3 regions of the Bacillus sp. 2175 genome follow, and region 2 is predicted to be linked to each of the others. Evidence: riboswitches for the same ligand, from Rfam matches in the RefSeq annotation. Region 2 holds a riboswitch; each other region holds the start of a gene.

Region 1 (3,941 bases), 2.4 Mb from region 2:
TGGATATTGGTTTTGCTGGTCCCAATAGACAATATTTCCAGACCGGTAATCATTAAGGCTTAACGCTTGTAGTTCTTGTTGAAACTGATTCATTTTCATAACCTCCGTTTATAAAATACAACCTCATCGATACTTCCCTATATTCCTGTTCGTTACATCTAAGTAGAAATAGCGCTATAAACTAAGTTCAATACGTACACCAACAAAGTATGACTTATCACTAGATGATGCACCTTGTTCATATACCTATTTTTACTATGGGCTCATTTTTATAAAGTGAAACTTTAATCAGTGGGGTTTTGTTCATCCCCTACCTAACTTCTTTGCTTCCGCTGAATTTTGAGGTGGGGGGCTTACTGCCCGGCAAATAGCGGGATAAATAAAAATTAAAAAATATGAATTCTAGCGTCATATCTTCATACTTACTAAGTTCAATTAATTTCTCAACAATTATGATGCCATATCCTATATATTTCCGTCTGCTGCTTAGATTTTTCTGTACTGTAAATGGCTTTCGCTATAACACCTCCAAGTGACCGGTTTCTATGACGGTTAAGAAATTCCAACAAAAAAAAGCCCTAATTAGGGCTTTTCATTCTATTTCTCCAGCAAATCTCTATATGAAATTGCTAATTGAAAAAAGACACATTTAGATTGATGCGTCTTTTTTTGATGCCTCTTTTGTGAAATCATATAAAGCAATTGCGCCTAAAAGAACAAGTATCCCTTGAGGAACATCTAGCAAAATAGTTTTCCAAATTTCTGGAATTACCCATTTAATATCTGCTGCTGTTTCAAGATATGTTTGGAAATAGCTGATTGTAAAATTAATTATCCCTAAAAATACAAACAACGATAAACCAAATCGAATTAATTTCTTATTTGTAAACATATAACACCTCTCAAAATTCATTGGTTATTCCTGCTTTTGCTTCTTTATATTTCCATATCTCTATATCTAATTTTAACACATAAAGAACTCAAAAAAATACGATATGCATATTTGCATATCGTATTAACAACACTCCATGATAATTTAGAAATTCCTGCAAAGAAAAAACAACTCCGTTACAGCTAACAGCTCGGGTTTCTTTTCTTATTTAACTTCATACCACCAACATTTACGTTCTTTGATTGTAAAATAAATGTGACAGAAGTTTATCCAGTTAATGCGTAGACAAGTAAATGAGCTAAATTATCGATATTCTATTTCGCCATTTCCGTAGCACTAATGACTTTACGCAAATTTGACAAGAAAAAATATATAGCTAGGTATGATCCATACCTAGCTATAACATTACTTCTATTCTTTATCCAATTACGTCTTTTACGTCTGTATCCACTGGCCACTTTTCTAATGTATAAGCCATTTCCCAAAATGAATATTCATATTGACTGCTAATAATAAAATGCTGTTTCATACGTTTGCGATCTGCCTCTGTTACTTTTTCAGCGATAGTATCTAAACGTGTAATTTGTTCTTCAACTAGCGTACGGAACCAATCAGATCCATAAGCAGAAATCCATTCGTTATAAATTGGCTCTTCCGGCTGGCACTCTTTTAAGCGTTCGCCAATTTCATAATACAACCAATAGCAAGGTAAAATTGCTGCAATGATATCTCCTAAATGCCCTTCATACCCAGCACGATACATATGTGAAGTATACGCATATGCAGTTGGCGCAGGAATAAAATTATCTTTTTCTTCTTTTGTTATCCCTAATTTCTTCGCAAAATTCTCATGTAAAGATAACTCTGCCTCATATGTATTTTGAGCATGATGTGCCATACGAGCTGTCGTCTCTAATTCAAGAGCTTTCGCAGCTCCTAAAGTTTGTACTCTAGCAAAATGGCTCAAATAATATGAATCTTGAAGCACATAATAACGAAAACTAGCTAAATCTAACGTTCCTTCACCAAGTTTTTTTACAAAAGGATGGTTAAAACTCGCTTCCCAAATTGAATCTACTTCTTTACGTAACGATTGTGAAAAAGTCATTTAAATCCCTCCAATAATGTATAAAATATAAGTATTTATCCACAATTATTAAAGCTGTAAAATAAAAAAACTTTCTTTACAGGCGTAAAGAAAGTGAAATCGACAGTATTTATTTACTCATTAAATAGCAACGTCTTTCCCACTTCCCTACGCTGGCATTAACCAGATCAGGTACTAAGAGTCTCAAAATCACATTTGATCTCAGCCTATAAAAGGCCCCCCTAGTGGATAAATATTTTGTTTTTATAATGTATTCATCATAGCATACTTCGTGAAACTGTCAAAAAATTAGTTATATAATTCCCTTAAAACCCTTCTTCTTTTCTAACTTTTAATGATGTTTCAATAATCATATCTAATAGTTCGCTATAACTAATTCCCGCCGCTTCTGCACTTTTTGGCAATAAACTTGATTGTGTCATCCCTGGTAATGTATTAATTTCCATTACATATGGAATTCCGTCCTTCACCATCATATCAACTCTTGCATAAACACTACATTTTAATGCTTTATAACAAGCAAGTGACGCTTTATTTACACGTTCATTAATTTCTACTGGAAGTTCGATGACTTCCTCAACTGTACTAGTATCATCATATTTTGCATTGTAGTCAAAGAACTCGGCTGCATGTCGAATTGAAACTATAGGTAACTGTTTTCCATCCAGAATTGAACATGTAATTTCATCACCTTTTATATACTTCTCAATTACTACTTCAGAATCCCATTCGAATACAGTTTCTAGCATTGAGATCAATTCATTTTTATTATAAACGATTTTCACTCCGACACTCGATCCGCCAGAGTTTGGTTTTACTACTAATGGAAATCCTAACTTATCTAACTCATCAAGATTTAGATCCTCCATTTTTGTAAGTTCAATCCAATCTGGTGTTTCTACACCTTCATAACGTAAAATCTTTTTCGAAATATTTTTATCCATACATATACTGCTAGATAACATATTACTTCCGCTATAAGGAATCCCTAAACTCTCCAGTGTTCCTTGAACTGTCCCATCTTCTCCGTATTTTCCGTGTAACGCGAGCAACGCAAAGTCAATGTCTTTCGCTTTTTCAATTAAATCCACTTTTTCATTTAATGTAATTGGAACTATTTCATACTTATTTTTATCTAAATGAGCAATCATTTCATTCCCCGTCATAATTGAAACTTGTTTTTCAGACGATACCCCGCCCATAATAACACCGATTTTCATTTTCTCAACTCCAAATTTCATTTTTTAATGTATCACCAATTATTTTAATTCCCCGAACTATTTCTTCTTCTTTCAAGCGCGAAAACCCTAATCGGAAAGTGTTCGCTCCTTCTCCATCAGAGTAAAAAACATCTCCAGGTGAAAACGTAACGCCTTTCTCATAACACTTTTGTAAAAGTGTGCGGGCATTCATATGCTCTTCTAGTTCTATAAATAAATGAAGTCCACCATCTCCAGTCATTCTTTTGAAATGAATGTACTGGTTACATGCCCCGACAGCTAACTCATATTTTTTCTTATAAACAGATCTTGCCTTTTTTAAATATTTCTCAAAATATCCCTCATGTAAATATTGAAACAGAACAGCTTGATCTAGCGTAGATGTGTGAATCGTTCTTGCTCTTTTTACGCTTTCTAAATAATGAATCAGCTCTTTATCTGCAATAATCCAGCCTACACGTAAACCAGGGAAAAGTACCTTTGAAAAGCTACTAATATAAATGACATTATTGCCAGCTCCCGCAAAAGTTAATAATGGAGCTAAATGTGAACCTGAATAACGTAATTCTTCATTAAATCCGTCCTCTATAATAGGAACGTTGTATTTTGAGAATAACCTCATCAATTCCGTTCTTTTCTCTGAACTCGTAACAATACCGGTTGGATTATGATAAGAAGGAATTAAATAAGCAAAATCAAAATCTTTTTCACGCAAGCTTTT
Region 2 (3,941 bases):
CAATCTTGGCATTAGCAACAATTTTTGTTCGACAAGTAGCAACTTATTTAGCAGAAGAAGATATATATAAGCTAGCTTCCCTAAAAAGAATTGCGATTGGTGGTGAAATGTTGCCTGTAGAGGTTATTAAATTGTGGAGAGAAAGAATAGGTACAAATGTTGAAATTTATAATGTATACGGACCGACAGAATGTACTGTAGTGACGACAACCTATAAAATACCTAGTCAGTTAAATGAGGATGTTGCGAGTATTCCCATTGGTAAACCATGTGCTAATTATCAAGTTATGATTTTGGATGAGAATATGAATCTTTGTCCAATTGGTGTACCTGGTGAATTATATATAGATTCAGTGGGATTAGCAAAAGGGTATTTTAATAAGCCTAATAAAACAATTGAAGCTTTTATTCCGAACCCTTTTAATCCTATAGTTAATATATATAAAACAGGTGATATCGTTAAGTTGCTAGAGGATGGAAATATAGAGTTTTTACATCGGAAAGATGATCAAGTAAAAATTAGAGGACATCGTATTGAACTAGGAGAAATCCAAAGTAAAATTTCTCAAAATCATAATATAAAAGAAAATGCTGTTTTTGCTAAGAAGAGTAAGGAAGGTAGCCAATATTTAATCGCGTTCTATACAACTTTAAATAAAAAAGAAATACCAGAATTAGTTTATCAGTTACAAGAGCAATTACCAGATTATATGGTGCCATCTAAACTAATTTATATTAATGAATTACCACTTACACCTAATAAAAAGATTGATGTTAAGAAGTTAGCTCAGTTAGAAGAAAAGTATGAACCGGTTCGGCTACAAGAATATGTTGCACCTTCTAATAAAGCAGAAAAACAAATCGCGAACGCCTGGGCGGAAGTATTAGGAATTTCAAAAGTTGGAGTGCATGATGATTTCTTTACAATTGGTGGACATTCATTAAAAGTATTACGAGTCTTAACATTGTTAAAAGAAGATTTCTCACATTTAACAATTCAAGATTTCTTTAAAGAAAGAACGATATATGGATTAGCTCGAATTGAGCGAGAAGTAAAAGTAGAGAAAGAAGAAGTATTTCGTGAATATAAAGTGATTCACGAGCCAGATACTATCACGTATGCAAACGTTTTGGAAGAAATCCAGATTTCAAATGTCTTTTTAACAGGAGCTACTGGTTATTTAGGATCACACATATTATATGAATTGTTGAGAGATACATCTGCTACTATTTATTGTTTAGTAAGACCAACCAAAGATGTGCAGCAAAGAATTATAGATACATTAACAGGCTACTTTAATGATATATGTGAAGAATGGTTACAGCGTATACAGGCCGTAGCTGGTGATCTGGGAGAAGAGTATCTTGGGATGAGCGAAGAAGAATTTATGTTCATCAGTTCTAAGATGGATACGATAATTCATTGCGGTGCAGATGTAAGACATTTTGGAGATGTAAAACAATTTGAAAATATAAATGTCCAAGGAACTAGCCGTATGCTAGCATTAGCGGAGAAAGGTGCTACATTCCATTTTATTTCTACAATTGGTATCCCGTTAGAATTAGCGGTAGATCAATGGGATACATACATGAAAACTGGTGATTTTAATTACAGTGTAGACTTAGAGAATGTATATTCAAATAGTAAACTACAAGCGGAAAACATTGTTCGTGAAGCAATGAAAAATGGTTTGCGCGGAAATATTTATCGTGCAGGTAATTTAGCATGTCATTCAGAAACAGGTTCGTTCCAACAAAATATTGAAGGAAACGCATTTTATCGTCTTATTAAAACAATGCTATTAATTGGGAAAGCACCAAATGTGAAGTGGAAAGTTGATTTCACACCAATTGATTTTGCTAGTAAATCAATTGTATCGTATTTACAAGATGCGCAAATTGTAGGAGAGACGTTACATATTTGTCATCCACATCAAATTGAGTTTGAACAATTTATACAGCTAATTGGAGAGTGTGGATACAATCTTGAAATGGTTCCACTTTCAGAATATGTAAATACCGGACTTGCATTAGCGAAGGGAAATGAAGTAATAGCAGAGTTAATTGCTTCTCAAGTTGCAGGAGATGGAGCACAGCAATCTGAAATTGTAATGGGTACGCGTAGAACGAATGAATGGATTAAGAAAAAAGAATTGATAGTACCAGCAATTAATAAAGAATTTATACAGCAGTTATTAGCTCATGGTGAAAAAGTTGGTTATTTTCCAAAAATAATGAAATGATTATGCATGCTTTTGTTTGTTCAATAAAATAAATCATGCTACAATGAAAACGAATTAAGGACCGGGGAGCCAATTGGCTGAGAGGATGTAAGTAAACATCGACCCTCAACCTGATCTGGATAATGCCAGCGTAGGGAGTTACTTAAAGTGATGTAGCATATGTTATTCTGTAATAACTTGCATACAAGGCTTTCCTACGCAGTAGGAAAGCCTTTTCTTATTTTTGAAATTTAATTTTATAAGGGGGATTTTATTATGTCACAACAAGTTACAATGTCATTTTCAGTAGTACCACAAGCGAAAACGAAAGATGTATATTCTGTTGTCGATAAAGCAATTGAAGTTGTGCAACAATCGGGAGTTCGTTATGAAGTAGGGGCAATGGAAACAACTTTGGAAGGAGAATTAGATGTACTTCTTGATGTCGTTAAACGTGCGCAACAAGCTTGCGTCGATGCTGGAGCAGAAGAAGTGATTACTTCTATTAAAATCCATTATCGTCCAAGCACTGGTGTAACGATAGATGAAAAGGTTTGGAAGTACCGTGATGAATATGCAAAACCAGAAGCAATCTAAACTTATTACAACTATTTGGCTTATCCTTCTCATTGCGATATGGGAAGGATCTGTTTCATTATTTAAAATCGAACCGTGGATTTTACCAAAGCCTTCTGCCAATGTTCAAGAATTAATTGGGATGAAAGATTTACTATTACCAAATACGATGCAAACACTGCAGGAAGTTATAATTGGACTATTCTTTGCAATTTTATTGGGGACGAGTATCGCAATTATTATGGACGTTATACCGTTATTTCGTATTTTAATAAATCCATTGCTCGTTATTTCGCAAACAATTCCAATTGTTGTACTTGCACCGCTATTTATTATTTGGTTTGGATATGGGATGTTGCCGAAAGTAATGGTCGTAATACTCGTTTGTTTCTTCCCAATTGCGCTTAGTATTTTAGAAGGTTTTCAAACAGTAGATAAAAATATGCTGAAACTGTTACAAACAATGAAGGCGACGAAATGGCAAGTTTACCAGAAAGTAAAATTTCCAGCAGTGCTCCCATACTTTTTCTCAGGTTTAAAAATTGCAGTTACATATAGCGTAATGGGAGCAATTATCGGAGAATGGCTCGGTGCAAGTGAAGGATTAGGCGTTATGCTTACGAGGGCTACAAAATCCTTTTTGACTGCCCGAGTATTTGGTGTTGCAGCAATCATCGTTATGGTGACATTATGCCTGTATTTTATCGTAGAGTTTATGGCAAGAATAACAGCACCATGGATATATAGAAAGGACGGCAGAAAATGAAAAAAGGTTTGAAAGTTATGTTAGCTGCCTTAGTAGCGGTAGGTGTGGCTGGATGTAATCCGGCGAAGAAAGAAGAAAGTGCAAGTAAAGATCAAAAAGTAAAAGTAGTATTAGATTGGTTTCCAAATACGAATCATACTGGCTTGTATGTAGCGAAAACGAAAGATTATTACAAAAAGCAAGGATTAGATGTAGAAATTATTCAACCAGGTGACAATGTAACAGCAGAGCAAATGATAGCATCAGGAAAAGCAGACTTCGCAATAAGCGCACAAGAAAATGTAACGTTAGCTCGTGTAGAAGGAATTCCTGTTGTATCTGTAGGAGCGATTATTCAGCATAACACTTCAGCGTTTGCATCGCTTAAGAAAGACAAT
Region 3 (3,941 bases), 1.3 Mb from region 2:
CCGCTTTCAAAATCGTAAGAGACATAATTTTTGTAACTAATAACGCAAGAACAATCCCTGCAACATATAAAGAAAATACAACAGTCGCCTGACTATGCGGGAAGAATACGCCCGCAAATAATGCATATACAGGTAATCGTGCTGAACAAGACATAAATGGTGTTACTAAAATGGTAAGTAAACGTTCTTTCTCCTGTTCAATCGTTCTCGCAGCCATAATACCTGGAACGTTACATCCAAAACCGATAATCATCGGAATAAAAGCTTTTCCGTTTAAGCCGAAAAACTCCATAATTCTATCCATAACAACTGCAATTCGCGCCATATACCCTGAGTCTTCTAATAATGAAATGAAAAAGAATAGTGCAAAGATTTGTGGTACGAATACTAATACAGCACCAACACCGGCAATAATACCTTCTGTAACGAGTGCTTGAATAAAATGAGAAGCTCCAATACTTGTAAGTCCAGCCGTCACCCAATCCGTAAGCTGGCCACCAAAAAACTCATCTAACATATCAGATAAAGGTGTACCAATCCACGTAAACGTAACCTGAAAAATAAAAAACATAACTGCTAAAAAGATTGGAAGTCCTAAAATTTTATGTGTAATTAATCTATCAATTTTTTCTGAAAAAGGAATTTTTCCTTCTTTCTCATGCTTCATAACATTTGTTTTTAACTTTTCAATATACGCTTCACGAGTTTTGTAAATGTGCTCTTCTAACGTACAATCAAGTTTTCCTTCTAAGCGAGATCGAATGGCTATGAGTTCCTTATAAATTGGTAATGCTTTCATTTCTTTTTCTACTACTTCGTTATTGCTTAAAAATTGAAGTGCTAACCATCTCGGATGCTCGTAATTCACTGTCTCTAAAAGAGCAATTACTTCTCCAATTCCTTCATCCATTTGTACACCATATGAAATAAGGAATGGCTTTTTCTCTTTTTTGTCATTTTCTTTAAGAGTCGTAAGCAGTTCTTCACAGCCTTTTCCACTCCTTGCAACAACAGGAACGACTGTTACACCTAATAGTTCTGATAATCGTTTTACATCAATGACAATTCCTCTTTGCTTCGCCACATCAACCATGTTTAAACCAATTGAGACTGGCTTACCAAATTCAAGTAACTGCAACGTTAAATGCATATTTCTTTCAAACTGCGAGGAATCTACGATATTTAACATATGATTAAATTCTTCTGTTAATAGAAAGTTTGTTACAACACCTTCATCACGTGAAACTGGATTTAAATCATAAACACCTGGTAAATCAATTAATGTTCCTTGTCTATCTTTTAATTTACCAACCTTCTTTTCTACTGTTACACCGCTCCAGTTTCCTACATACTCATAAGAACCAGTAAGTGCATTAAATAATGATGTCTTCCCTGTATTCGGATTCCCTAGCAAAGCTACCTTATTCACGCTAATTCCACCTTTATCATTTTCGCGTCACAATGACGAATACTAATTAACTGTCCACGACACTCCAATGTACAAGGACCTTTAAACATCGCTTTCTGTTTCAGGCGAAGTTCGCTTCCTTCAGCAAGACCGAAAGCAGCTAGTCTACGCTTTAATAGCTGATCTAAAGACTGAATACTTTTTACTAACACTTTCTCTCCAATTTTAATATCTACTAAACTCATAACCTTCCCCCTCAGAAGAGAATGATAATTATTTTCAAAAAAATTATACCACACCCAATTTCTCTTGTACTATACCCTTTTGCTTCATATTTATTAACATTTCGCTACAATTCTATTTCAATTATTGTCATACTGTATTCGTTTGCCATTCTCATCCATTTCGCTTACAATAAACAATAGCAAATAAAGAATCTCGTTATCACTGGGGGAGCCATGCCGCTGAGAGGGAACACTTCGTTCCGACCCTTCGAACCTGTTAGTTAATGCTAACGCAGGGATTGTGCAAACGTCCGAAATACATACCTCATTTTTATTTACGTATTTCGTATCCTCCTATGATATCTATTCTTTTTTGTACAACTTGGATTTAGGGGGAGACAACATGCGTAACACTAATTTACAAGCGATGATCGAATCTGCTATTCTTGCAGCCTTCGCCATGATTATCGATATTTTACCATTATCACTTAAACTTCCAACAGGCGGTTCTATCTCATTCGCTATGATTCCTATTTTTATTATCGCTTACCGCTGGGGCTTTAAATCAGCTTTCTTAGGTGGTTTAGTTTGGGGACTATTACAAATAGTCGTGGGGGATGCTTATATTTTAACACCTGTTCAAGCATTCATTGAGTACTTCATTGCCTTTGCTTTTATCGGATTTGCTGGCTTATTCTATCGTCCAATTCAAAAAGCACTTTTAACGTCTAATGAAAATAGTGAAGAACATTCAAGTTTAGGTAGTCGCAATGAAAAACCTTCAGCAAAACAAAACCATGGTAAGAAAATCCTTGTTTACATTATCCTTGCTACATTTGTCGGTAGCTTTGCTCGCTATTTCTGTCACTTTATTGCCGGTATTATTTTCTGGGGACAATATGCGCCGAAAGGTCAATCAGCTGTGTTATATTCATTAATCGTAAATGGAAGTACAATGCTTGGTTCTTTTATTTTATGTACAGTTTTACTTATATTTTTATTCCTCACTTCCCCACGCTTATTCAAAAGCATCAGTGCTTATCAAATGAATACACAAAAAAAGGGCGCTTAATGAGCGCTCTTTTTTCATATCGTAATATTAATTAAAAATACAATAAATGCGCAAAAGAAAATAAATACCATTATACTTAGCCAATTGCTATGCACGGTTCATCGACTCCTTACATAACCTCATTTTCTAACCAGATTATATCGCTTAAAAATAAAGATTAGGTAAAGATAATATGAAAATAAATTAAAAAAAGCGTAGCATGCATTATCTACGCTTTTTTCGGTAAGTAAAAGTAAAATAATACACCGTCTTCTGTATTTTTCACTCCATATTCAGCATCGTGTAATTCTAAAATATTTTTAGAAATAGCAAGCCCCAGTCCCGTCCCACCTTGTGAACGCTGACGAGCTGTATCCACGCGATAAAAACGATCCCAAATTTTATCTAATTGTTCTTCTTCAATGTGAGTACCTTTATTTTCAATACAAACTTTTATACGATCCTTCTCATCTATTGCAGAAATAATAATATCTTCTTTATTTGGTGTATAACGTATGGCATTCGTAATGAAGTTAACGATGACTTGTTCAATCCGGCCTTGATTTGCAATCACTTCAAATGAATGTATATTTTTATGAACATGAAGTTCTTTTTTCTCTATTTCCACAGATAGATGTTCACATATATCTTCAATTACTGTATCAATATAAAACGCAGACTTTTTCATTTTATATGTACCAGATTCAAATTTAGCTAGCTCAAGCATATCCAAAATTAAAGTATCCATTTTGTCTACTTCTCTCTCCATCGCTTGAAAATAATACTCTTTTTTATGCTCAGCTACCCCGTCTTTTAAAATGGAAATACAACTTTTCATAATACTTAGCGGTGTTTTTAATTCATGCGAAACACCAGAAATGAATTCTTTCCGTGTATTTTCTAACTTTCTTTCCTTTTCAATATCTTCTTCTAACTGTCCAATATGTGAATGGAGTTTATTTGATAGCACATTAATATTTTTCGACAAATCTCCAATTTCATCTTTTGAAGTAATCGGTATTTTTTCTGTAAAATCTAATTGTGCTATTTTCTTCGTCGTATCATTTATTTTTAATAACGGTTTGGCAATTTGTTTTGAGTAATAGAACGAAGCTAACAAAATAAGAACGACTACAAATGCAATGATATAGATGTAATAATCTTGCACCATTTGTACAGCTTCATCTACGGGCTGTAAAGAAGCCATCGCATAAATATATGTTACTGATCCGTCTTTTTCTATTGGCTTGATTAATAA

What was found. A riboswitch is a leader RNA that binds a small molecule or an ion and turns the genes downstream of it on or off. The one in region 2 is predicted to bind thiamine pyrophosphate.
Region 1: another riboswitch for thiamine pyrophosphate. It lies ahead of tenA (thiaminase II); the one in region 2 lies ahead of ACXKY9_RS02910 (MTH1187 family thiamine-binding protein).
Region 3: another riboswitch for thiamine pyrophosphate. It lies ahead of thiT (energy-coupled thiamine transporter ThiT); the one in region 2 lies ahead of ACXKY9_RS02910 (MTH1187 family thiamine-binding protein).

Annotation. Positions count from the first base shown of each region.
Region 1 is NZ_CM173819.1:2,885,442-2,889,382, forward strand. Features, by position in the region: gene ACXKY9_RS15050 (heterocycloanthracin/sonorensin family bacteriocin) at 1-93, opposite strand, end outside; gene ACXKY9_RS15055 (DUF3937 family protein) at 650-913, opposite strand; gene tenA (thiaminase II) at 1,311-2,000, opposite strand; TPP riboswitch at 2,128-2,233, opposite strand; gene ACXKY9_RS15065 (D-alanine--D-alanine ligase) at 2,306-3,220, opposite strand; gene pdxR (MocR-like pyridoxine biosynthesis transcription factor PdxR) at 3,225-3,941, opposite strand, start outside.
Region 2 is NZ_CM173819.1:522,907-526,847, forward strand. Features, by position in the region: gene ACXKY9_RS02905 (non-ribosomal peptide synthetase family protein) at 1-2,243, shown strand, start outside; TPP riboswitch at 2,296-2,397, shown strand; gene ACXKY9_RS02910 (MTH1187 family thiamine-binding protein) at 2,499-2,819, shown strand; gene ACXKY9_RS02915 (ABC transporter permease) at 2,791-3,564, shown strand; gene ACXKY9_RS02920 (ABC transporter substrate-binding protein) at 3,561-3,941, shown strand, end outside.
Region 3 is NZ_CM173819.1:4,528,437-4,532,377, forward strand. Features, by position in the region: gene feoB (ferrous iron transport protein B) at 1-1,429, opposite strand, end outside; gene ACXKY9_RS23530 (FeoA family protein) at 1,426-1,653, opposite strand; TPP riboswitch at 1,848-1,949, shown strand; gene thiT (energy-coupled thiamine transporter ThiT) at 2,036-2,704, shown strand; gene ACXKY9_RS23540 (sensor histidine kinase) at 2,913-3,941, opposite strand, start outside.